DNA from 2 places in the Arthrobacter sp. AG1021 genome. Region 2 is predicted to be linked to the other one. Evidence: riboswitches for the same ligand, from Rfam matches in the RefSeq annotation. Region 2 holds a riboswitch; the other holds the start of a gene.
What was found. A riboswitch is a leader RNA that binds a small molecule or an ion and turns the genes downstream of it on or off. The one in region 2 is predicted to bind glycine.
Positions count from the first base shown of each region.

Region 1: another riboswitch for glycine. It lies ahead of cycA (D-serine/D-alanine/glycine transporter); the one in region 2 lies ahead of gcvP (aminomethyl-transferring glycine dehydrogenase).

Region 1 covers NZ_RBLB01000009.1:294,291-304,562, reverse strand. Annotated here, with positions in the region: gene DFO58_RS12590 (EamA family transporter) at 1-551, shown strand, start outside; gene DFO58_RS18525 (4a-hydroxytetrahydrobiopterin dehydratase) at 561-887, opposite strand; gene DFO58_RS12580 (amino acid permease) at 1,308-2,756, shown strand; gene DFO58_RS12575 (dihydrofolate reductase family protein) at 2,852-3,415, opposite strand; gene DFO58_RS12570 (GMC family oxidoreductase) at 3,647-5,176, shown strand; gene cycA (D-serine/D-alanine/glycine transporter) at 5,265-6,758, opposite strand; glycine riboswitch at 7,081-7,179, opposite strand; gene DFO58_RS12560 (MarR family transcriptional regulator) at 7,446-7,898, shown strand; gene DFO58_RS12555 (FUSC family protein) at 7,895-8,938, shown strand; gene DFO58_RS12550 (M20 family metallo-hydrolase) at 9,017-10,272, opposite strand, start outside.
Region 2 covers NZ_RBLB01000013.1:2,126-12,397, reverse strand. Annotated here, with positions in the region: gene DFO58_RS17440 (MarR family winged helix-turn-helix transcriptional regulator) at 1-381, opposite strand, end outside; gene DFO58_RS17435 (NAD(P)H-dependent oxidoreductase) at 541-1,116, shown strand; gene DFO58_RS17430 (glutathione S-transferase C-terminal domain-containing protein) at 1,254-2,372, shown strand; gene DFO58_RS17425 (hypothetical protein) at 2,388-2,699, opposite strand; gene DFO58_RS17420 (RNase H family protein) at 2,816-3,706, shown strand; gene DFO58_RS17415 (APC family permease) at 3,794-5,236, opposite strand; gene DFO58_RS17410 (serine hydrolase domain-containing protein) at 5,500-6,657, shown strand; gene DFO58_RS17405 (SGNH/GDSL hydrolase family protein) at 6,668-7,456, shown strand; glycine riboswitch at 7,563-7,660, shown strand; gene gcvP (aminomethyl-transferring glycine dehydrogenase) at 7,826-10,272, shown strand, end outside.

The DNA of each region.
Region 1 (10,272 bases), on a different contig from region 2:
CGTCGGTGGCCACGATTGCCGGGACCCTGCTCGCCCTGGGCGGCCTGGTGGCGGTGCTGGACCTGACCGGCACTTCGGACATCGACCCGATCGGCGTCTTGTGGGGGCTGGGCGCGGCGGTTGGGCTGACCGTGTACTTCTTCATCAGCGCCCGGGTGGATGGAGCGCTGCCGCCGATCATGCTCTCCGCCGGAGGCATGGCGATCGGCGCCCTGTCCATGGTCGCGGTGGCCGCCTTCGGCATCCTGCCCATGGAGTTCTCCACCGGCACCGGTTCATTCGCCGGCTACGAAACCCCGTGGTGGCTCGCGCTCATCGGCCTGATCCTGATCTCCACGGTCTTCTCCTACACCACCGGCGTGATGGCGGCGCGGGCGCTGGGTTCGAAGGTCGCCAGCTTCATCTCGCTGACCGAGGTGCTATTCGCGGTGCTGTGGGCCTGGCTGCTGCTCTCCGAGCTTCCCGGCCCGGTGCAGCTGCTGGGCGGGCTGCTGATCGTCGGCGGCGTGGTGCTGGTTCGCGTCGACGAGCTGCGCAGCGCCCGGCTGTAGCCCGAACCGTCAGCGGGAGGCGGCATCGACCGCCAGCCCCTCGAGCTTTGCGGCTTCCTCGGAAATCCGGGCGGCCAGGTCGAAGTCCCGCTTCGCGATGCCGTGGACGCTGCGCAGCGAGATCCCCACGTGGACGGACTCGTAGCGCCAGTCGACGGTCGGGTGGTGGTTGAGCTGTTCGGCGGCCAGACCGATGACCGCGATGAATTCCAGCGCGGTGGCGGTTGTGTCGAACCGATAGCTGACAGCCAGCGAGCTTTCGCCCAGTTCCCAATCCTGCAGTTCATCCATCAATTGCCACACCTGCACGCGTGGCAACGGCCCGGTTTCCGTCATGGCGATCCTTCCGAAAACAATGTCGCTGCTCCAAGGAGCCGCGACGCCCCTTTTTCGGGTCATCGTGGCATGGGTCCACCCCGGAAGCCAACAGGTGTCAGACATTGCACAGGACGAAGCGGGTGCACCGGGATTCGGGTGCCGGAAAACCACGGCTGCTGCCGCCGTCCGGGGCCGGCGCGCCGGGCCTGACTGAGGATGAGTACAAATGAGTGACGAATATTCTCTCATGAGATCGACGGCTGGCCAATTCTGGTGTCGTTCCATGGCCAATACATCGGCCCGCTCACCGATTCTTTTCTACCGCTGGTCGCTTGGTGGCGAATAATCCGTGACTTCGGCCGATTGGGGTGTATCAGTCACGGGATGATTCTTGGCGGTGTTCCAACGCCATCACATGCTTGACTGAAAGGGACGAAGTTGTCCACAACACGTACAAATAAGGATCCGGGACAGGTGTCCCTGGCCAAGACCTTGGGCAACTGGGATGCCCTGGCCCTTGGCTTCGGCGCAATGATCGGATTCGGCTGGGTGGTCCTCACCGGCGGCTGGCTTTCGAGCGCCGGAACCCTGGGAACCATCGTCGCTGTGCTGGTCGGCGGCGGCATTATGGCCGTGGTCGGCCTGACCTACGCCGAGCTGACCGCTTCCATGCCCAAGGCCGGCGGCGAGCACAACTTCATCCTGCGTGCGCTTGGCCCGCGTCCATCCTTCATCGGCTCCTGGGCGATCACCGGCGGCTATGTCACGATCGTGGCCTTCGAAGCCGTGGCGTTCCCGCGCACCGTTGAATACATCTTCCCCGGCATGAGCCAGATCCCGCTGTGGACCATTGCAGGTTTCGAGGTCCACTTGACCTGGGCGCTGGTCGGCGTCCTGGCCGGCATCCTGATCACCTGGATCAACATCCGCGGCGTGAAGCAGGCCGGCGTGGTCCAGACCTTCACCGTGATCTTCCTGCTGGCCATCGGCCTGCTGATGATCTTCGGCTCGGTCACCGGCGGCGAAACCGCCAACATGGAGCCATGGTTCACCCCGGGCATGAAGGGCTTCTTCACGGTGCTGATGGCCGTGCCGTTCCTGTTCATCGGCTTCGACGTGATCCCGCAGTCCGCTGAAGAGGTCAAGATCCCTTCGCGGCAGATCGGCAAGCTCGTGGTCATTGCTGTCATCATGGCGACCCTGTGGTACGTCATGGTGGTGCTGACCACCGCCTCGGCGATGCCGGCCGCGGATCTGGCGAACGCCAACATCGCCACCGCCGACGCCTTCGGCGCGCTGTTCAACTCGGATTTGATGGCCAAGATCCTGATCGCCGGCGGCATCGCGGGCATCCTGACCTCCTGGAACTCCCTGCTGCTGGGCGCGTCCCGTCTGGTGTTCTCGCTGGCCCGCTCCGGCATGCTGCCCGACTGGTTCGCCCGACTGCACCCGAAGTACAAGACCCCGCACAATGCGCTGCTGTTCATCGGCGGCATCTCGCTGGTTGCCCCGTTCTTCGGCGAACGCATGCTGGGCTGGCTGGTGGACTCGGGCGCCCCGAGCATCATCATCGCCTACTTCCTGGTGTCCGTGACCTTCCTGCTGCTGCGCCGCCGGGAACCGCAGATGGACCGCCCGCTGCGCGTGGGCGGCGAAGGCCGCTTTGGCGAGGTCATCGGCTGGGCCTCGGTGCTGCTGACCTTCGGCTTGTTCAGCCTCTACATGCCCGGCATGCCGGCGCAGCTGACCTGGCAGCCGTGGCTGATCTTCGCGATCTGGTGGGCCATGGGCGCGCTGTTCTTCTTCAAGGTCCCCGGCGGCATCCCCGCTGGTGTCGACGCCGAAGAAAAGGTGCTCGAAGTCGTCAGGGCACGACGCAAGAAGTAGCGTTTGTCCGGCACTGCGTGCAGGGCGCGTCCGTTCGCGGACGCGCCCTGCACGTATTTCATGCGCAGTTCCCGGCGCTCGGGTGTGCGCCGCTCCTACCGCTTGACCTCGTAGCACAGACGCATGACCCCGCCGCTGAGCTCCTGGGCGGAGAGCAGTTCCAGATTGGTGCGGGCGAGGCCCGGGGCGAAGTAGGGGGTCCCGCCGCCCAACACTATCGGGAACAGGTTGATCCGGTATTCGTCGATCAGTCCCAGCCGCGCCGCTTGGGCGGCCAGGTCCGCCCCGCCGATGGCGATCTCCGTGTCGCCTCCCTGCGCCTTCAGCGACTGGATCTCCTCGCCCAGGGACCTGGTGGCCAGCCGGGCGTTGCCCTGCACTTCATTCAGCGTGCGGGAGAACACGACCTTGGGCAGAGGGTTCCACAGTGCGATCCAGTCCAGATCCAGCTTTGTGCTTTCCGGGTTGTCCGCGGCGGTCTCCCAGTACAGCATGACCTCGTAGAGCTTGCGCCCCATGAACTGGACACCGAGATTCTTCGCCTCGTCGATGGAGGCCTGGTAGATGTCGTCACCCGGAACGCTCCAGTCGATTCCGCCATCCGGACCGGTGATGAATCCGTCCATGGACATGGACATTGAATAGGTAACCTTGCGCATTGCCGCCGCCTCTTTCGAAGTTGCTTCCACGGTACGCACCGCTGGGCGCGCTGGAAAGGGCCTGCAACGCACTGCCAGCATGGGACCCGTCCTGCGCTGGAAGCCAACCCGCGTGCGCTGCAGGCCAATCCCTAAATCCCGAATCCGTAGCAGACTAGGTTCGATATGTGTGACACGGCCAACACCTGGAGCCGACATCGGCGCTGGCCTGCACGGGAGAAAAGGGGAATTGTGGAGAACAAAACCGTCATTGTCGTAGGCGCAGGTTCGGCCGGATCGGTGGTCGCGCGCCGGCTCGTGGACGCCGGAGCCAGCGTCACCTTGTTCGAGGCAGGCAACGAGGACACCAACCCCGCCATCCACGACCTCTCGCGCATGGGGGAGCTGTGGCACAGCGAGGACGACTGGGACTACTACACCGCGCCCATGAACGGCACCGCCAGCAAGCCGATGCACCTGCCGCGCGGCAAGGTCATGGGTGGCTCGCATGCGCTGAACGCCACCATCTGGGTGCGCTGCGCCCCGCAGGACTTCGACCACTGGGCCAGCGTCAGCAGCCCCGACTGGGCCTGGGAGAACGTCCTGCCGGTTTACAAGGACATCGAGAACTTCTCCGGAGGCGCCAGCGAGCTGCGCGGCGGCGCGGGCCTGCTGCCCGTAGTCGACAAGTACCCGCTGGACGAGATCCACCAGTCGATCATCGAGGCCGCAGTGCAATCCGGCGTCGAGCACAACCAGGACTACAACGGCCAATCCCTGGAAGGCGTCTCCCAGGAGCAGGTGAACATCGTCGACGGCGAACGCATCAACACCTGGAAGGCCTACCTGAAGCCGGTGCGCGACAAGCTGCGGATCATCACCGGCGCACAGGTTCACTCGCTGCTGGTCGAGGACGGCGCGGCGGTGGGCGTGCGCTACCGCAGCGGCGGGCAGCTGCACGAGCTGCGCGCGGACGAGGTGGTGCTCAGCGCCGGCGCGCTGGGCTCCCCGAAGATCCTGTTGCGTTCTGGCATCGGCCCCTCGGCGGAGTTGGAGGCCGCCGGCGTCGGTCCGCTGCTGGATGCCCCGCAGGTCGGCAAGAACCTGCACGACCACCTGCTGGCCCCGGTGATCGGGCAGACCACTGCCAAGGACATCCCGGCGCCGCGCACCGGCGTCTCGGTGTCGCAGACCCACCTGTTCGCCAAGTCGAGGGAGGACCTGGACGTGCCCGACACCCAGCCGATCTTCTTCTCCGTACCGATGTACTCGCCGGGCATGGAACCGGTTCAAGGCACGGCATTCACCCTGCACTCGGGCATCATTGCCCCGCACAGCCGCGGCGAGCTGACGCTGTCCGGGCCGTCGCTGGACGACCCGGTGCGCATCGACCTCAACGCGCTGGATGACCGGCGGGACATGGACGCGTTCCTGTTCTCCATCAAGCAGTGCCGCGACATCATGGCGCAGCCGGCGCTGGCTGGGGACTGGGGAGCGGTGGAGGTCTATCCGGGCGCCGAGGTGCAGGACGACGCGGCGCTGGAGGACTACATCCGCAACAACGTGGTGACCTACCACCACCAGGTGGGCACCTGCCGCATGGGCGTCGACGCGCAGGCGGTGGTGGATCCGCGGCTGAAGCTCAACGGGCTGAAGGGCCTGCGGGTCATCGACGCGTCCATCATGCCGCGCATCACCACCGGCAACACCAACGCCCCGGCGGTGCTGATCGGCGAGCTCGGCGCGAAGTTCCTGCTGGAAGACCTGGCCGCGAGCCGGTAGCCGCCAGCCTGTTCTCCCGTGCTGACGCCAAGGGCCTCGCACCGTCATCCCGTGACGTAGCGAGGCCCTCGATGGTTGCCCAAAGGCGCTAGCTGTCGATGCTTTCCTTGGCCTTCTCGGCCTGGGCTGCGCCGGCTGACACGGTGCTGCGGTAGGCGGCCGCCTCGCGGCGCTCGTGGGCGACCTTGCCGGCGTGGGCCAGGCGCAGCGCCTCGTGCTTCGGATCGCGGCGGACCACCAGGTAGCCGATGCCCAGCCCGATGAACCAGAGCGGGGTGGCGATCAGCGCGACCAGCGTGTCGGCCTGGGTGGTCAACGCCCACAGGATGAAGACGAAGAATGCCAGCACGACGTACGGCATGAACCGTCCGCCGGGCATCTTGAAGGCGCTGGCGTCATGCAGCTGCGGGCGGCGGGCCCGGTAAGCCAGGTAGCTGAGCAGGATGATCGACCAGACGAACATGAAGCAGAGGGCTGAAATGGTGGTCACCAGCGTGAACACCGCCATCACCGAGTCGCCGCTGTAGAGCAGCGCGACGCCTGCCAGCAGGAACATGCATGAGAACATCAGCGCGTTGCGCGGCACCTTGCGGGAGGAGAGCCGCTCGAACTTCTTCGGGGCGTCGCCTTCCAATGCCAGGCCGCGCAGCATGCGCGAGGTCGAGTAGATGCCCGAGTTGGCGCTGGAGGTGGCGGAGGTGAGCACCACGAAGTTGATGATGCCCGCGGCGCCGGCCAGCCCGGCCAGGGTAAACATGCCGACGAACGGGGATTCCTCGGCGGAGAACAGCGTCCACGGCTCGACCATCATCAACACCAGCAGCGCGCCGACGTAGAAGAACAGGATGCGCAGCGGGATCGAGTTGATCGCCTTGGGCAGGGTCTTCTCCGGGTCCTTGGTCTCGGCCGCGGTGGTGCCGACCAGTTCGATGCCCACGAAGGCGAACACTGCGATCTGGAAGCCGGCCACGAAGCCCATGGCGCCGTTCGGGAACATACCTCCATGCGCCCAGAGGTTGGAGAAGGAAGAGCTGATGCCGTTGTGCTGGAATCCAGTGATGACCATGGCCAGACCCACCACGATCAGCGCACCGATGGCGATGATCTTGACCAGGGCGAACCAGAATTCGGTTTCGCCGAAGGCCTTCACGGTGCTCAGGTTCAGCACCAGCAGCAGGACGATGCAGGCCAGGCCCGGGATCCACAGGGGCAGGTCGCCCCACCAGAAGGCGACGTAGTGCGCGATGGCCACGACATCCGCGATGCCGGTGACAACCCAGCAGAACCAGTAGGTCCAGCCTGTGAAGAAGGCGGCCCAGGGGCCGAGCAGGTCGCCGGCGAAGTCGGCGAAGGTCTTGTAGTTGAGGTTGCTCAGCAGCAGCTCGCCCATGGCGCGCATGACGAAGAAGAGCATGAAGCCGATGATCATGTACACGAAGATGACCGAGGGGCCGGCGACGGCGATGGTCTTGCCGGAGCCCATGAACAGGCCGGTGCCGATGGCGCCGCCGATTGCGATGAGCTGGATATGGCGATTGGAGAGTCCGCGTTCGAGCTTGGGGGCAGAGCTGGTTGAGCTCATTCAGGCGCCTTCCGGGAGTGGGGGATCCCGCACCCGACGCAATCCGGGACAAGCCGGTGGGCCTGTCCGCGGACAGCGCTACCTTCGAACACGCGCATCGTGGTGTTCTCCTGTTTTCGGCCGCATAAGGCTCAAGCGCTCAAAGCAAGTGCCTGCCGCGACCACGGGGGAGCATCATGGGCGTGCCCGCGAGTGCGGCACTGTTCTGATGTTCCTCCCCAATCTGTTTGCGTACCTGAGAGTTTTCACTTTGCGCCGAATACTGGGCGAAGCCTGCTCCTTCGGTGAGCGCGACCTTCATCGCGCTACTTTCCAGATGTGCCTGTTCGTGGCGGTACGGGGGCCTGAGAGTTTCCCGGGGAGGAATTGCTCCTACGGCGCCCGCCCTTGGTTCAGGACGGGGCTCTCCCGCCACGCATCAATGGCTGTTTGGTGACTGCCATCACAGTATGCCTTGGAAACGTGAAGCGATGCAAATTGAATCTGCCGGAAAATCGTCGTAAAGCCTCAAAAGGTCCTTTCGAAAATCCTTATTGACAAGTGCGTTTCAATTTCGTCTTGTGGCTTAAAGTTTGAAACGGCGCAACGCTTAATATGAGACCCCAGGTTCCCGCCCCTGGGTCGCGTTCGGGGCGGCAATCTGTCCCGCTATGAAATCATTTCATTGTGAAATGATATTCTCGGTGGGTGAATGAACAGAAACCGCCCCAATTCCAATGGAACTCCTTGAGTTATCTGGCGACCCGGGTTGGGCGCGTGGGTACCACGGCGCTCGGTGCGCTCATGGACGCCGAGGGGCTGACGCGCCACCACTTCACGATCATCAGCGCACTGGAAGAGTCCGGCGCGATGTACCAGAACGACCTGGCCGACCGGGCCAATATCAACCGCGGCCATATGGTCGCCTACCTCGACCGGCTGGAAGCGCACGGTACGCTGCAGCGCACCGTGGACCCGGCGGACCGCCGCCGCCGGCTCATCGAGCTGACCGCTGAAGGGCGTCGTTTTGCGGACCGTGCCGTCGAAGCGGCCCGCGAAGGCGAGGAGAAGATCTACAGCGTGCTGGATGCGGCCCAGCGCGACCAGCTGCGCGGCCTGCTGCAGCTGGTAGTCGCCAGCGAGGAGGAAGCTCGCCCGTGATTGCCCACGCACAACAGATCTGGAAGCACAGCGTTGCCGTCGCCCCGCGCATGCCGGCGTTGCGGCCCGCGGCCCGGGCCACGTTCTGCCTGGCGGTGCCGCTGCTCATCCTCGCCAGCCTGGGACGGATGGATTGGGCGATGTATGCAGGGTTCGGCGCCTTCTGCGCAGTCTTCGGCCGCTACGACAACTACGCGGTCCGCTTCTGGCAGCAGCTCAGCTGCGGCGCGGTGCAGGTAGCATCCATGCTGCTGGGCACGCTGTTCTCCTTTCTCCAGACGCCGTTCATCGTCGATGCACTTGTCTTGGCCGTGATCGCCTTCGGCTCCAATCTGGTGTCGCGCGGGGTGCGCTGGCTTCCGCCGGGACCGATCTTCGCGGTGTTCGCCGGCGGTGCCTGCCTCTCGGTTCCGGCAAGCGGCGAAAGCTTCATCGGAGTGCTGCTGGTCGGTGCGGGCACCGCATTGTTCAGCCTGCTGGTCATGCTCGGGCTGTCGGCCCGACGCGGCCGACTGGCGGCCGCGCTGAAGGCGGAACTCACCTGGGCGCCGACCGAGAAATCGGTCCATGAATCCGTGCGCATGGGCATCGCCGTCTTGCTGGCCGGTGTCGTGGCCTATCTTCTTGGGGGAGAGCACTGGTACTGGGCGAGCCTTGGCGCAATTTCCGGGGTGATGGGGGCAACCGTCCACAGCCGGGTTGCCCGGGCCCTGCAACGCTGCGTCGGAACCTGTATCGGCGTGCTGCTGACCTGGGCGGTGTTCGTCTTCGAACCCAATCTCTGGGTGCTGCTTGCGGTGGCGCTGGTCGGCCAGTTCTGCATCGAGGTCGTCATCCTGCGCAATTACGCGGTGGGCATGGTCTTCATGACCATGGTCGCGCTGCTCATGGTACACCTCGCCAGCCCCGAGGATCCCATGGTGCTGCTGGTTGACCGGGTCACCATGACGGTGCTCGGGGCGGCCACCGGTGCGGCGCTGAGCGTGACGATCGGCATCGTCGTGGGTCAGCAGAAGCACGTCGAGCAAAAGCAGAACTAAGACCGCGTGGGAGAAGCCATTCCAATTGGCGCCCCAAAAACGAGTTTAAGGGCGCCAATATTCGTCGCCGAGCATGATCTACTGAGACTGCCCGGTTGCAGAGACAAGGAGCGCATCCGCTGGAACGAATTGGCCTTGTACAACGCGATGAAGTACTTCGGCGAGAAGATCTAGTCCAGCTAGCATGTCCTTGTCGTGTGTCAGCTCGCGTTCATTGTGGCTGATACCCTCCACGCTGGGGACGAACAACATGATGGTTGGGACAATGTCTTTCATATTCGTTGAATCGTGTCCGGCCAGTGTCCGGACTACCCCATGCCGGAGGCCCAGGGATTGCGCTGCGTCGGCAGCCAGCTTGAGTCCCGCCTGATCGTAGGCTTTTGCAGCCCAGACATGCTCAGCACCCCGTTCGATGCTGACATTTGCCAGCTTTTCGATTCGCTTCACACGGGAGCGCAGATCCGCATCCGCTGCGGCTAGTACGTCAGCATCGGTAGATCGAAGATCCACCAGAAGATTTACACGACTAGCTACAACCACGGGCGAGTTGGGGTACACGGAGAATTCGCCGCAGGAGGTGATTACCATGTGTTCATCGGTGGAATGTTCCAAAGCGACCTCTCGCGCAGCGACGACGAGCGCGCTGGCACCAAGCAAGGCATCTTGTCGGTCTGCAATGATGGTAGCTCCGGTATGCGCTTGCTCCCCGTGAACTATGAATTCGTACTTGTTTGCACCCCAGGTCGATTCGACCAGCCCTATGTCTAGCCCCTGGTCTTCCATAGAGCGTCCTTGCTCAATGTGGATCTCTACGTATGCAGCCACCTCGATCTCAAAATCACCTATGGTTCCAATTGATTCGAGAGCTTCGCGAACACTCACACCGTGAGGATCAGTTGTTGCCAGAACCTGCGGGGCTGGAAGCTTACCCGTAAAAACTGCGCTACCCATCATGGATGGCTTGAAACGGCAGCCTTCTTCGTTAAACCAGTTGACGACAACAATATTGAATTTCGCTGATTCGTTGTCTTGTATGGTTTCACGCACGCGTAATGCAGCGTGGGCCCCTGCCAAAACGCCATACGCGCCGTCGAAACGCCCTGCCAATGGCTGTGAATCAAGGTGCGATCCCACAGCGATCCATGGAGCTCCTGGAGATAGTTCCAGTAGGGAAAACTGGTTGCCCACGTTGTCATAGTGGACGGAGAACCCGTGGCCCTCCACTAGCCCACGGAACCAGTTTCGATTTTGTCCGTCTGCCGTCGTAGCTGCCTGTCGGTCAACGCCACCACCAGGTGTGGCACCGTTGCGGCTCATTGAAGCGAAGTCTGCCA
Region 2 (10,272 bases):
CTTTTCGCGGATGAAGGTGACGTGGCTCGGGGCGGCTTCGCGGATGGTCTTCCATCCGGCCTCTGTCAGTTCGATCTGCTGCCCGCGGCGGTCGGTTGAATCCGAGCAGCGGGTGATCATGCCCTTGGCTTCCATGCGGCGCAGCAGGTGGGACAGTCGCGAGCGGTCCCAGCGCAGGTTGTCGGCGATGTCCGCCGGGCGCAGGGAGGTGGCGGGTCCTTCGGAGAGCACCGCGAGCACCGAGTACTCGCCGGTCTGCATGCTCGAATCCACGCTCAACTGGCGGTCCATGGCGCTGGGGAACTGCCACAGGAACTCGCGGATAATCCGCCAGAGGGCCTGTTCCTTCTCATCGAGCCAGCGGGTCTCATCGGCAGCCATGCGTGGGCGCTCCTTCTCTACGTGGCGTACCCGGCATGCTGCGGGTCCGCGCTCATTTGTTGACGTATCAATTATCTCTGGTATTATTGGATTTAGCAAGAGTTGCTGACGCATCAACTAAAGAGTTCGGCGCACGAACTTCCCCAAGGAGAAAATACTATGTCGAAGATCGCCATCGTTACCGGTTCTACTCGTCCAGGCCGCAACAACATCAGCGTTGCCCAGTGGGTGCTGGAGCAGGCGCAGGCATTCGGCGGCGCCGACTTCGAGCTTGTAGACATCGCGGACTTCAACCTGCCGGTGCTGGACGAAGCCTTCCCGGCCGCCTACCAGAACTACCAGGGCGAGCATGCCAAGGCCTGGGCCGCCAAGATGAACGAGTTCGACGGCTACATCTTCGTCACCCCGGAGTACAACCACTCGGTCTCCCCGGCGCTGGCCAACGCGCTGAGCTACATCAACGTCGAGCTGAACAACAAGGCCGCCGGCCTGGTGGGCTACGGTTCGGCCCTGGGCGCCCGCTCCATCGAGCACCTGCGCGGCATCCTCTCCGAGCTGCAGGTAGCCCACGTGCAGAAGACCGGCCTGTTCTCCCTGTTCACCGACTTCGAGAACTTCTCGAACTTCAAGCCGACCGCGGAGGGCGCCGCTTCGGTGCAGCCGATGTTCGAGCAGCTGCTGGCCTGGACCGAAGCCATGAATTCGGTGCGCGCCGCCGCATCCGTCAGCGCCTAATTGCACGCTGCCTGAACGGCCTAGCGTTCAAGTGCAAACGGCGGGAAGCTTGTACCAGGCCTTCCCGCCGTTTGCCGTATCACCCGAGAACTTGCCCCAGAGCGGGCAACCAAGCCAAAGATTGTGGAGGATCGAGCATGTCGCAGGACTATTCAACCAAGGGCGCGTACGTCACGGGCAGTGAATTCACGCGCGATACCAACTACATCCAGGACCGCATCGTTGCCGATCCGCGGCCAGAGGCGTTCTCCCACGGGGAGCCGGTAAGCAAGATCGGGCACCCGAATGCGGCCCTGGGCGAAGGCGCCCAGCTCTGGCAGGTCGAAGCAGGGCGCTACCGCTTGGTGGCCGCCCGCGCCTGCCCGTGGGCCAACCGCACGCTGATCGTGCGCCGCCTGCTGGGCCTGGAGGATGCGATTTCGGTGGGCCTGCCAGGTCCGACCCACGACGTGCGCAGCTGGCGGTTTGATCTGGACGAGGGCGGCAAGGACCCGGTGCTGGGCACCGAACGCCTGCAGGAGAACTACTTCAAGCGCTTCGCCGACTATCCCCGTGGCATCACCGTCCCGGCCATCGTGGACATCCCCAGCGGCGCGGTGGTCACCAACGACTACCCGCAGATCACCTGGGACTTCTCCACGCAGTGGAAGCAGTTCCACCGCGAAGGAGCCCCGGACCTGGTCATGGAGGACCAGCTCGACGAGATGCTCCCGCTGATCAAGCGCATCTTCACCGAGGTCAACAACGGCGTCTACCGTGCGGGCTTCGCCGGTACGCAGGCCGCCTATGAGGACGCCTACGACCGGATCTTCACCACCCTCGACTACCTCGAAGAACGCCTGGCCACCCGCCGCTTCCTCATGGGCGACTACATCTCCGAAGCCGACGTGCGCCTGTTCACCACGCTGACCCGCTTCGACCCGGTCTACCACGGACACTTCAAGGCCAACCGCAACAACCTGATCGAGATGCCGAACCTCTGGGGCTACGCCCGCGACCTGTTCCAGACCCCGGGCTTCGGCGACACCGTGGACTTCGAGCAGATCAAGGACCACTACTACAAGGTCCACGAGGACATCAATCCAACGCAGATCGTGCCCAAAGGCCCGGACCTGTCCAACTGGCTCGAATCCCATAACCGCGACGAGCTGGCGGACAACGGCCCATTCCTGGGCGGCACCGCTCCGGGCGAAGTCCGCACCGAGGAACGCGTCGCAGCAGGCCACAACCCGCTGTACCCGCTGGAAGGAAAATAGCCGGCAGCGGCCGGGCTACCTCTTGAAGTCGAAGCCCTGCTGCTCGCACGCCGCGGCAAACGCCTCGTCGTCGGTGATCACGGGCTGACCTGATGCATCTGTCGATACCGCGTTGCGGATCGAATCGGTGGAGGCCGCCGAGCCATGCTCGGCGGCCTTTTGCCGATTCGTCTGCCCGATATCGCCCGGGGCGGTCAGGCTGCCGCCGTAGTGGATGCACGCGGTGCTGCCCTCGGGATCGCTGCGGCGCAGGTCGTCGGGCGACGGACCCGAGCAGGCGGCCAGGCCCAGGGTCGCAACAACGAGGAGCGGCAGAATCTTTTTCACAGTTCACCATCCTACGGACCATCGCCAGCGCCGCGGCGTTGGCGCGGCGCAAGGACTCCGGAGCCTTCGCACGTCTCTTTAGGCGGCGGGGGAGGTCAGGTGGCAGGATTAAAGCCATGACGATCACCGCAGCGGCAGACGGATCAGCCCTAGGAAACCCCGGCCCGGCAGGCTGGGCCTGGTACATCGACGAGGCGAACTGGGCCTCCGGCGGCTGGGACCATGGAACCAACAACATGGGCGAGCTGCAGGCGGTCCTCGAACTCTTCCGCGCCACCGCCCAGTACCCGGAGCAGGAACTGAAGATCCTGTGCGACTCCCAGTACGCCATCAACTGCATCAGCAAGTGGATGCCGGGATGGAAAAAGCGCGGCTGGAAAAAGGCCGACGGCAAACCGGTGCTGAACCAGGAGATCCTCAAGGAATTGGATGCGGCGATCAAGGACCGCAAGTACACCTTTGAATGGGTCAAGGGCCACGCCGGGCATGACCTGAACGAAGCTGCCGACGACCGTGCCCGTGCCGCCGCCACCGCGCACCAGCAAGGCACTGCGCCGGACCCGGGCCCCGGTTACACCGCCGGAGCGGCATCTGCCGCGGCAGCTTCCACCGCAGCCCCTGCCGCCCCCGCTGAAGCAACCGCTCCCAAGTCCGCCCAGGATACGGCTGCCACGATCTATGAACTTGAACTGGGCTTCCTCGACCCGCAGATCCGCACCAGCTTCGCCGAGCTGAGCGATTTCCTGCATCCGGGATACCAGGAAGTCACTCGCGGCGGGGGGCTGCTGGATGTCGCCACGGTGCGCACCCAGCTCGAAGCCGGGGCGCAGCTGCCTGCCACCGGCGAGGTGCAGGTGCTCACCGCCCGCGAGGTCGACAGGGATCTGGCCCTGCTGGCCTACCGCATGAAGGTCGAGGGCTTGCCGATCCTCGTGGTCTCCTCATGGTGGCAGCGCACCGAGAGCGGCTGGAAGCTGCGCTTCCGCCAGGAAACCGTCCAGCAGTAGCCGCAAGGCGATGGGCATCCCGCCCCAAACGGCGAAGGCACGAACCCCGCAGGGTTCGTGCCTTTGCCGTTTTGCCGGGGCGGATTGCTAGAAGTGCCCCGAGGAGATGTTGCCCTTTTTGTAGTTGATGCGGTTGGCCAGCCAGTTGACCGCCCAGAGCGCGACGCCAAGGGCCAGCAGCAGCCCCGCAATCTCATACTGCACCCAGTCCGCGCGCGAGCGGGCCCATGGCCCGATCAGGAAAGCGCTGGTGGCGGCGCCGAGGATCGGGATGATCGTCGGTGCGCGGAAGGAATCCTCCGGCGCCTTGTCGCGGCGCAGCACCAGCAGTGCGATATTGACCATCGTGAAGACCACCAGCAGCAACAGGGCGGTGGTGCCGCCGAGCGAGCCGACGATCCCGCTTTCGGTATCCAGGTTCACGTAGACCACCAGCGCGATGGCCAGCAGCGTGGTGAAGATGATCGATAGCGTCGGGGTGCGACGCTTGGAATGCACCTTGCCCAGCACCTGCGGCAGCACACCCTGGCGGGCCATGCCGTAGAGTAGGCGGCTGGCCATGAGCATGTTCATCAAGGCGGTGTTGACCACGGCGAAGACCGTCAGGAACGGGAAGATCGCGTCCACCGGCAGGCCCGGGGCGCCGATGCGCACGACATCGAGCAGGATGCCCGCGTCAGGATTCTTCGGGTTCAGCAGGTCGCCGGTGGGGATCACCATGATGATGGTGACCGCGACGAGCATGTAGATCACGGCGCAGATGCCCAGGCTGATGAGCATGATGCGCGGGAAGGTCTTGTTGGGGTTCTTGGTTTCCTCGACCAGATTCACCGAATCCTCGAAGCCGACCATCGCGAAGAACGCGATGGCGGTGCCCATGGTGACCGCTGCGAACAGGCTGCGGTCCTCGGGGGCCTCGAAGACCACCAGTCGGCTGATGTCGCCGTGGCCGCTGGCGATGGCGCCGATGCCGATGGAGATGATCACTGCCATGATGCCCAGGGAGATCACCGTGAGCACCATGTTGAACTTGACCGATTCCCCGACGCCGCGCAGGTTGATCAGGGCCAGGATCACGATGATCGCGATGGCGGCGAACATACCGGCTTCGGGTGTGGTCGGCACGCCCTCGATGAATTGGCCGAAGCCGATCAGCAGGTTCTGCCCAACCAGGGTGGCCGAGGTCGCGGCGCTGGTGATGCCGGAGCAGGCCACCGTGAAGGCCACCAGAAAGGTGACGAAATGGATGCCGAAAGCCTTGTGGATATACAAAGCAGCGCCCGCCGCGTGGGGATACTTGGTGACCAGCTCCATGTAGCTGAAGGCGGTCAGCGTCGCAATGGCGAAGGCGATCAGGAACGGCAGCCAGGCGGCGCCGCCGACCTGTCCGGCGACCTTGCCGGTGATCGCGAAGATGCCTGCGCCGATGATGTCGCCGATGATGAGGAACATCAGGAGTTTGGGGCCGATGACCCGCTTGAGTTCGGCGGGTTGTCCGCCTGGAGTTGAGTCTTCTCGGGTTGCAGTCATAGGCGGATGAGCCTTTCCAATCTTCGATTCGAGCTGAAGAATGCGACATATTTTGTCGTCGTCTATTCAATGGGCGAAATCGATCACTATGCTAACAGCAATAAATGCTTGTCGTTCCGGCCTTTTTCGGAGGTTATTCCTCCGTTTATTGAGAATGGCTCTTTGAGGAACTTATGGTTCAGGCATGATTTCGCCGGAGAACGCGAATTTCCGCTGCGGCTACTAGTGTTAGTTGCAAAGAGACATGCTTTCGAAGGATTTAGATGGAATCGGTCATAACTGACGACTTTGCCCCGCTCGCGCAGGCGCTGCAGGACCGTGCCGCAGTGGAGGACGGCTACTCGGCGCAGCTGGCCGTGTACCACCGCGGCGCCCTGGTGTTGAGCCACAGCGTGGGGGAGCACCTTTCGGGGGATGCGCTCACCTGCGTGTTCTCCTGCACCAAAGGGCTCAGCGCACTGGTCATCGCCCTGCTGGTCCAGGACGGGCTGATCGATCCGGTCGCCCCGATCACCGACTACTGGCCCGAATTCGGCACCCACGGCAAGGGCAAACTGAGCGTCGGGGAAGTGCTCAGCCACCAGGCCGGAGTGCTGGGCGTCCCCGGCGGGGTGCCCAGTCAGGTGTTGCTGAACTCCTCGGAATATGCCAAGATCCTCGCCACCATGCCGAGCATCTGGCCGCTGGGCCAGAACATCGTGGGCTACCACGCCATCACCATGGGTGTGCTCATGGAGGAACTGGTCCGCCGGGTCACCGGCAAAGAGCTGAAAGAGGTCTTCGAGGAACGCATCCGCAAGCCCCTGGGTGTGGACGCGTATATCGGGCAGGACGACTCGCTGGAACCGCGCTACCGTGACGTGCTCCCCGCCGCCCCGGCCGAACCGGCATTCTTCGACCCCTTCTCCCCGGCAGGCCTGGCAGTAAACTCGGCCTCCGGGTTCGCGCTGGACAGCGGTCCGGTCTACAACTGGCACGAGCTGGCCAACTCCCGGCAGGTCCGTAGGCTCGGCCCGGCCTCCATGGGCGGCGTTGCCGATGCCCAGTCGCTGGCGGCCATCTACGCGGCCTCCTTCGGCCCGGTGCCCTCACTTGGCGCCGCCCGGGGGTTCCTGAGCGAGGACACCTGGTCCCGGGTATCCGCGGAGCTCGTCTACGGGCACGACCGCACCAACGGGCTGCTCCAGGCCTTTGCCCTGGGATTCATGAAAGCCACCGCCCGCAACGACTACGGTTCGATCTTCGCCTACGGCCACGACGGGGCGAACTCCTCGCTGGCCTTCGCCGATCCGGCCTACCAGCTCGGCTTCGCCTACATTCCGTCGCGCAACGAGGGCGAGAAGAGCATTTCCACGGGCGTGCAGCTCAGCCAGCTGGCGCGCCAGGTGGTTATCGGCAAAATGATGCAGGCCAAGGGCTAGGAGGAAGAGCATGGCAAAGTTTCTGGCAATGGGGGACTCCTTCACCGAAGGCGTTGGCGACGACGATCCGCTGCGCCCCAACCAGGTGCGCGGCTGGGCGGACCGGGTGGCCGAGGTGCTGTGCGCCCGCGGCGACTGGGAATACGCGAACCTCGCGATCCGCGGCAAGAAGATCGGGCAGGTGATCAACCAGCAGATGGACCAGGCGCTGTCCATGAAGCCCGACGTGGTCTCCCTCTACGCCGGCGGCAACGACATCCTGCGGCCCAAGGCCGACCTCGAGGCGCTGATGCGCAGCTACGACAGCATGGTCAAGCGCTTCGCCGATGCCGGGATCACCGTGCTGCTGTTCACCGGCTTCGACACCGTCGACTCGCCGCTGTTCTCCAAGACCCGCCCGCGCACCGCGATCTACAACGAAAAGGTGCGCGAGATCGCCGACCGCTACAACACGCTGGTCGCCGACTACTGGCGTTGGCGCGAATTCTCGGACGTGCGCTACTGGGCCGTGGACCGCCTGCACATGGGCACCGCCGGCCACACGCTCATGGCCGCCAAGGTGCTGGATGTGCTCGGAACCCATGGCGTCACCGAGGGCAATTGGTCCTCCGACATCGAAGTTCCGGTGCTGCCAGCGGCTGCGGTGAACGCCCCCGGTCAGAAGCTGCGCCAGGACCTCGGCTGGGCCCGGGAATACCTGGCTCCATGGGTCAAACGCCGCCTGACAGGCACTTCCTCGGGGGACAGCCTGAGCGCAAAATACCCGGACTACATCCGGCTGGGCGCGGAAAGCAGCTAGCGCGCGTCATGCAGGGGCTCCGGGGCCGAAAGATTGTTTGCAGTTGGCCCCGGGGCGGGTACCATGGGAGGTGTGTTGTGGATCATTGGCCCGCAACCGACGCCGTAGAAGGATGGCGGGAGAGTCCCGTTCACACCATGGACGGGCGCCGTAGGAGCAATTCCTCCCCAGGAAACTCTCAGGCACCCGTACCGCCATCAAGAGGCAACTCTGGAAAGTAACCGGCCTGTTCCGGTTCACCGAAGGTGCAAGCAACCGGTTTGGTAGGCCGGCTGCGTAAAACTCTCAGGTTGTGCAACAGGGATGGGGAGGGACAGCGACCTTCCTTTGGCATGCGCCAAGACAGATCCCCATGGAGACACCTGCACCATGACCATCACGCAGACTTCTGCTAACACGAACAGCGAATTCGTGTCCCGCCATATCGGCCCGCGTCAGTCCGACGTCGAGACCATGCTCCAGACCCTTGGCTACAACAGCCTGGACGAGCTGATCGACACGGCAGTTCCCGCCGACATCCGCCAAGATGCCGCTCTGGACATCCCGGATGCACTGACCGAGACCGAGGCACTGGCCCACCTGCGTGAGCTGGCGTCCAAGAACGTCATGAAGACCCAGATGATCGGCCAGGGTTTCTACGACACCATCACCCCGGCAGTCATCCGCCGCAACATCGTCGAGAACCCGGCCTGGTACACCGCCTACACCCCGTACCAGCCTGAGATCTCCCAGGGCCGCCTCGAAGCCCTGCTGAACTTCCAGACCATGGTCATGGACTTGACCGGCATGCCGATCGCCAACGCCTCGCTGCTGGACGAATCCTCCGCCGCCGCCGAAGCCGTGCTGATGATGCGCCGCGCCAACAAGAAGAAGTCCAACGGCAAGACCGTGCTGGACTCCAATATCTTCCCGCAGACCATCAAGGTCGTGCAGGGCCGTGCCGATGCGCTGGGCTTCGAGGTCGAGGTCGCCGACCTGTCCGCAGGCTTGCCGGAAGGCGACATCTCCGGCATCGTGCTGCAGCAGCCGGGCAACGACGGCTCGATCGCCGACCACGCCGAGGTCATCGCCGCCGCCAAGGCCGCCGGCGCGATGGTCACCGTGATCGCCGACCTGCTCTCGCTGACCATGATCGCCGCCCCGGGCGAGCAGGGAGCCGACATCGCGGTCGGCAGCACCCAGCGCTTCGGCGTGCCGCTGTTCTTCGGCGGCCCGCACGCCGCCTACATGGCCGTGGCCAAGGGACTTGAGCGTTCCATGCCGGGCCGCCTGGTGGGTGTCTCCACCGACGACGCCGGCACCAACGCCTATCGCCTGGCCCTGCAGACCCGCGAGCAGCACATCCGCCGCGAGAAGGCCACCTCCAACATCTGCACCGCCCAGGCGCTGCTGGCCATCTGCGCCTCGATGTACGCCGTCTACCACGGCCCTGCAGGCCTGAAGCAGATCGCCACCCGCGCCCACAACCACGCCCGCGTGCTGGCCAGCTCCCTGGTCGCCGGCGGCTTCGAACTGGCATCGCAGGCCTTCTTCGACACCGTGGTCGTGACCGTCAAAGACGCCGAGGAAGTCATTGCAAAGGCCAACGATGCAGGCATCAACCTGCGCAAGGTCTCCGGCACCCAGGTCGGCATCTCCACCGACGAGACCACGACCTCCGCCACCGTCAAGGCCCTGGCCGGCGTCTTCGGCGTGGAACTGTCAGCACCGGAAGGCTTCGAGATCCCCGAGGGCCAGGTGCGCACCAGCGCCTACCTGACCCACCCGATCTTCAACACCATCTCCTCCGAGACCCAGATGATGCGCTACCTGCGCCGCCTCTCGGACCGCGACCTGGCCCTGGACCGCACCATGATCCCGCTGGGCTCGTGCACCATGAAGCTGAACTCGGCCGCCGAGATGGAATCCATCACCTGGCCTGAGTTCGCCTCCATCCACCCGTACGCCCCGGCAGCGCAGACCGCCGGCTGGCGCGAGCTGATCACCGACCTGGAAGGCCGCCTGACCGCGATCACCGGCTACGCCGGCGTCTCCATCCAGCCGAACGCCGGGTCCCAGGGCGAGTACGCAGGCCTGCTGGCGATCTCCGACTACCATGCTTCGCGCGGCGAGTCGCAGCGCAACGTCTGCCTGATCCCCGCCTCGGCCCACGGCACCAACGCCGCCTCGGCAGTGCTGGCCGGCATGAAGGTTGTGGTCGTCAAGACCGCAGCCGACGGCACCATCGACGCCGGCGACCTGGATGCCAAGATCGAGGCCAACAAGGACGTGCTGGCCGCGATCATGATCACCTACCCGTCCACCCACGGCGTGTACGACGCCGACGTGCGCGAGGTCTGCGGCAAGATCCACGACGCCGGGGGACAGGTCTACATCGACGGCGCGAACATGAACGCCCTGGTGGGTCTCGCCCAGCCGGGCAAGTTCGGCGGCGACGTCTCGCACCTGAACCTGCACAAGACCTTCTGCATCCCGCACGGCGGCGGCGGTCCGGGCGTCGGCCCGATCGGCGTGGGCGAGCACCTGGTGCCGTTCCTGCCGGGCGACGCCTCGGGCACCTACTCCGAGCGCGACGGCGTGCCAGTGGTCGCCACCGCCTTCGGCTCGGCCGGCGTGCTGCCGATCTCCTGGGCCTACATCGCGATGATGGGCGGCGAGGGCCTGACCAGCGCCACCAAGCACGCGATCTTGAACGCGAACTACATCGCCAAGCGCCTGAATGAGCACTTCCCGATCCTGTTCACCGGCAACAAGGAACTGGTTGCGCACGAGTGCATCCTGGACCTGCGCGAAGTCACCGCCAAGACCGGCGTCAC